One region of the Geodermatophilus sp. CPCC 205506 genome, then DNA from elsewhere that is predicted to be linked to it. Evidence: predicted binding sites of a transcription regulator. Region 1 holds the regulator's gene; the other holds the start of a gene.
The links. The regulator LexA, encoded in region 1, represses DNA repair genes until DNA is damaged. The targets are predictions, from matches to a motif close to TCGAACANNTGTTCGA.
Positions count from the first base shown of each region.

Region 2: the regulator LexA is predicted to act here: its motif matches at 1,064-1,079, upstream of MY520_RS16035 (DUF6504 family protein).

Region 1 is NZ_JALPKP010000008.1:50,288-52,670, reverse strand. Features, by position in the region: gene MY520_RS06550 (LysM peptidoglycan-binding domain-containing protein) at 12-353, opposite strand; gene lexA (transcriptional repressor LexA) at 909-1,592, shown strand; gene MY520_RS06540 (hypothetical protein) at 1,728-2,383, opposite strand, start outside.
Region 2 is NZ_JALPKP010000026.1:78,395-80,777, reverse strand. Features, by position in the region: partial or broken gene MY520_RS16045 (PHP domain-containing protein) at 1-82, opposite strand, end outside; gene MY520_RS16040 (SAV_6107 family HEPN domain-containing protein) at 156-641, opposite strand; gene MY520_RS16035 (DUF6504 family protein) at 641-967, opposite strand; gene MY520_RS16030 (YbaK/EbsC family protein) at 1,194-1,703, shown strand; gene MY520_RS16025 (GNAT family N-acetyltransferase) at 1,700-2,287, shown strand; gene MY520_RS16020 (phytoene desaturase family protein) at 2,284-2,383, shown strand, end outside.

The DNA of each region.
Region 1 (2,383 bases):
GTGTCGACGACTCAGGGAAGCCGCAGCGCCTGACCGGGGACGACGACGGCGCGGTCGAGGTCGTTGAGCGCCTCGATCGCGTCGACGACGGCGCGGACGTCCTGCTCCGGCCCGGCGACCTCCGCCGCGATCGACCACACGGTGTCCCCCGCCTGGACGACGACCGTGCTCTCACCCACCAGCTGGAGGTCGCCGGGACCGCCGGTCACCAGCGGCCCGAGCCATGAGCCCAGGGCCACCCCCACGCCGAGCGCCAGGACCGCGGACAGCCGGCGCGCTCGCCGGGTCAGCCGCAGCCCCGACGTGGCCCGGCGCCCCGGCCGGCCACACCCGCCGCGCACGGTGCGGTCCACGGACGGCACGGCCGTCACGGGCCGCGCGGGCCCTGCTCCCGGCCGCGCGCCCGGCACACCCGGACGCGCACCGCGCGCCGCACCCGGACGGGCCGGACCGGTCGGCACGGGCGGTCGGGCGGCGCCGACGCGCGCCTCACCCGACCGTGTCACCGCAGGACGCGGGGCGTGCTCGCGGGGTGACCCGTCCGCCGCCGGGACCACCCGGAGACGGGGCCGCCAGGGCACCTGCACCGCGTCGTCGAACTCCAACACCGCCTGCTGCACCTGTGCCACGACCACTCCTCCCGAGGGAACTGCCGGACCATCGAACGCTTGTTCGATTCGAACGTCTGTGCGATGTCTACCGGACGGGTCCGACGAAAGCCACAGCGCCCCACCCGGACTTCGAACATGTGTTTGATCCAGCGCGTCCGGCGCGCTACGGTCCATCCCGACGGACGAGACGCGCTGCGCAGAGCAGCCGGCGAGGAGGCGACGGTGGCGGAGAAGAGCGGGACGTCAGGGAATCGCCGGGGGGCGGCTGGCGCGCCGGCGACCACCGAGACGGCATCCGTGCGCACCTTCCCCGACCGCGGCGAGGCCGGGGACGGCCTCACCCAGCGTCAGCGACGGGTGCTGGAGGTCATCCGCGACTCCATCGAGCGGCGTGGCTACCCCCCGTCGGTGCGCGAGATCGGCGAGGCGGTCGGGCTGTCCTCCGCCTCCTCGGTGGCGCACCAGCTGACGGTGCTGCAGAAGAAGGGCTGGTTGCGCCGCGACCCGAACCGGCCCCGGGCGCTCGACGTCCGGCTGCCCGGTGACACCGCGAGCGAGACGGTGCAGCCGGCGCCCCTCCCGGCCGTCGCCGGCGAGCAGGTCCCGGCCCCCACGTACGTGCCGCTGGTCGGCCGGATCGCCGCCGGTGGTCCCGTGCTGGCCGAGCAGGCCGTGGAGGACGTCTTCCCGCTGCCCCGCGAGCTGGTCGGCGAGGGCACCCTGTTCATGCTCAAGGTCGCCGGCGACTCGATGGTGGAGGCGGCGATCTGCGACGGCGACTGGGTGGTCGTGCGCCAGCAGCCCAACGCCGAGAACGGCGAGATCGTCGCCGCGATGCTCGACGGCGAGGCGACGGTGAAGACCTACAAGCGGCGGGACGGCCATGTGTGGCTGATGCCGCACAACCCGGCGTACGAGCCCATCCCGGGCGACGAGGCGACGATCCTGGGCCGGGTCGTCACGGTGCTGCGCCGGGTCTGACGCGGCGCCGGCGCGCCCGTGCCGCCGCCGGAGGCACGGGCGAGGACCGCCGGCCTCGTCGGGCACCGGCGGCACGGGCGAGGACCGCCGCCCGTGCAGGTCACCGGCGGGACGAGGGAGGCCCGCAGCCGCGGGTCAGTCGCGGCGGCGCAGCCTCCCGCCGATCCAGACCACTGCCGCCGCGATCACGGCGGCGACCACCCCGGCGGCGATCGGCGACACGCCTCCGCCGACGAGTCCCTCCGAAGCGGCTGCCTCGTCGCCGGCCGGTGCCGGGCTGGGGGGCTCGGCCAACGGCACGACGGTGATGTCGCTCGGCAGGCCCTCGCTGGCCACCACCACGCCGCTGCCGTCGGCCGTGAAGCTGATCGCCTCCCCCTGCGGGGACTCGGGCAGTGCGATCCGGGTCGGCTCGGCAGCGAGCGCGCCCGCGACGTCGGACCCGGACAGCGGCCAGACGTAGGCGTCGGTGTAGGTCCGCAGGGCCAGGAGGCGCCCGTCCGCCGAGACCGCGCCACCGGTGACCATCAGCTGCCCGGCCCTCCCGACCGGGCCGCCGGGCGTGCCGGTCACGGTGAACTCCACCCCGGCGACCTCGGTCAGCCCGACGACGCCCGAGCCGACCAGCGCGGCCACGGGCCGGAACACCTTGCTGGCACCGAGGACCTCCTTGGACACGAGGAAGGGAGTGCCGTCCGGCGCGAGGAGCAGCGCCTCGACGTCCCGGGCTCCGTCGGGAAAGGCGAGCCGGTAGACCGCCGAGCCGCCGTCGGGCCGGAGCGCCAGCAGCG
Region 2 (2,383 bases), on a different contig from region 1:
CCAGATCGGCCGGGTGGTTGGCCCCGTACTGCATGGAGTAGCCCGAGGCGACGTGGAGGTGGACGAAGGGGTCGACAGTCACGAGTCCGACTCGCTGGCGCTCGTCGGCCGCGTTCCTGGCAGTGCTGTGTCCCTTGGTGAGCTCGCGAGCTCGCTCACTTCCCGTTCCGGTGCTCGGAGCCGCCGACCACCCGCGGCCGCGCCCGCCGGGGGGACTCGGACGCCGGGGTGCTGCCCAGGATGGTCTCGACCACGGAGAGGAAGGCGCCGACGTCGCGGACCAGGTCGTCGGCCTCCCGCTCGGTGACCGCCCGGGAGAGCCCGGCCTCCGCGGCGGCCCGCTTGGCGGCACCGGCGGCGAAGAAGGTGGCCCACTCCTCCAGTTCCGGCGCCACCTGGCCGAGCAGCACCCAGGCGCTGCGCGGCCGCCGGCGACCGGACTCCGGGCGGGTGCGGGCGGCCAGCACCGCCGCGGCAGCCCGCAGCGCGCCCAGGTGGGCGGTGGCGTAGCGCTGCCGCGCATCGGTGCTCGCCGCCGCCTCGGCCAGCGCCCGGGAGGCCTGGTCGAGCAGCTGGGTGGCCGCCGGGGGCAGCGGCGGGGGCAGGGGCAGCTGGTCGGCCATGACGCGGACGGCGCCCATCAGTCGTGCACCCGCACGAGCGACCAGCGGTTGACCGTGGACTCCCAGCTGAGGTCGAAGACACCGGCGAAGCTCATCCGTGACCGGCCGGCCCGCACCGCCTCGACCCGCCACACCTCGCGGGTGGCGACCAGCTCGGCCGAGGCGCCCCCGGCGGCCTCGGGTTCCCGCTGCCACCACGGCGCGGTCTCCACCCACGAGTCGAGCAGCTCGCCCACGACGTACCGCGACTGCCCGCGCCAGAACTGTGCCGGACCGAGCGCCCCGCGCTCGACCTGGACCTCCTCACCGACCCGACCGCCGACCCCACCCAGCACCCGGCTCATGACAGACTCCCCACCGCTCCGCGCCGCCCGGCCGGCCCCGGCCCACCGCACCGGGTGGGGAAGGACCCGGGTGCGGTGGGAGGCCGGCACGTGTGTTCGAACGCGTGTTCGAACACGTCGAGTAGACCCGACCCTGCTGACGACGTCAAGCGGGGCGCGCAGGGTGTGGCGGCGGGCGCGTCGGGGACCCCAGCGGAGGCCGGGGGGCGATGGCAGGATTCGACCCATGAGCCGACCCGAGCACCCGCGGGTGGCGGCCATCGCCCACCTCCTGGCCCAGGCCGGCGCGGCCGGGGACGTGCGCGAGCTCCCCGAGGGTGCCCGCACCGCCGCGGCGGCCGCCGCCGGGCTCGGGGTCCCGGTCGGGGCGATCGCCAACAGCCTGGTGTTCGACGTCGGCGGCGCGCCCCTGCTGGTGCTCACCAGCGGCGCCCACCGGGTCGACGTCGGGAAGGTCGCCGCGCTGCTCGGCGTCCCGGGTCTGGCCCCCGCCTCCCCCGACTTCGTCCGCCGGCACACCGGCCAGCCGATCGGCGGCGTCGCGCCGATCGGGCACCCCGAGCCGATCGGCACGCTCGTCGACGTGGAGCTGGCCAGGTACGAGCAGGTGTGGGCCGCCGCCGGGCACCCGAACGCGGTCTTCCCGACCACCTACGACGAGCTGCTGCGCCTGACCGACGGCACCGCGGCCGAGGTGGGCACCGGCCCGACCACGCTCGCCGAGGCGGCTCCGTGACCGGCACGACGCCGGCTGCCCGCGTCACCGAGCTGCCCACCCGGTGGCTGCGTGACCACATGCACGAGGCGCTCGCCATCTACGGCGCGGCCATGGGCTACGCGCCGTCGGTCGTCGCCGGCCGGTACGGCTACGCCATCCAGCACACCGAGCGCTCCGGGTTCCGCGCCGTGGGCGCGTTCGTCGAGTCCCCCGAGGGCGAGACCCTGGTCGGCTTCGGCTACGGCTACCTCGTCGCGCCCGGCCAGTGGTGGCACGACCAGGTGCGCGCCGCCCTGGACCGGCGGACGGCGAAGCGCTGGCTGCCCGGCGGCTTCGAGGTGTGCGAGCTGCACGTGCACCCCGACCACCAGAGCCGCGGGCTGGGCCGGCAGCTGCTGCACGCCCTGCTCGAGGGCCTGTCCCACCCGGCGGCCCTGCTGTCCACCCCGGACAACGACACCAAGGCCTTCCGGCTGTACCACGCCGACGGCTTCGTCGACCTCGCCCGCAACTACCACTTCCCCGGCGACTCCCGGCCGTTCGCGATCCTCGGCGCCCGCCTCCCGCTGCGGCCGCCGCCCCCGCGCTCCGACCGCGCGTGACCGGCGCCGACACCTCCGTCGACGCCGTCGTCGTCGGCGCCGGGCACAACGGGCTGGTCGCGGCCTGCTACCTGGCGCGGGCGGGACTGCGCGTGG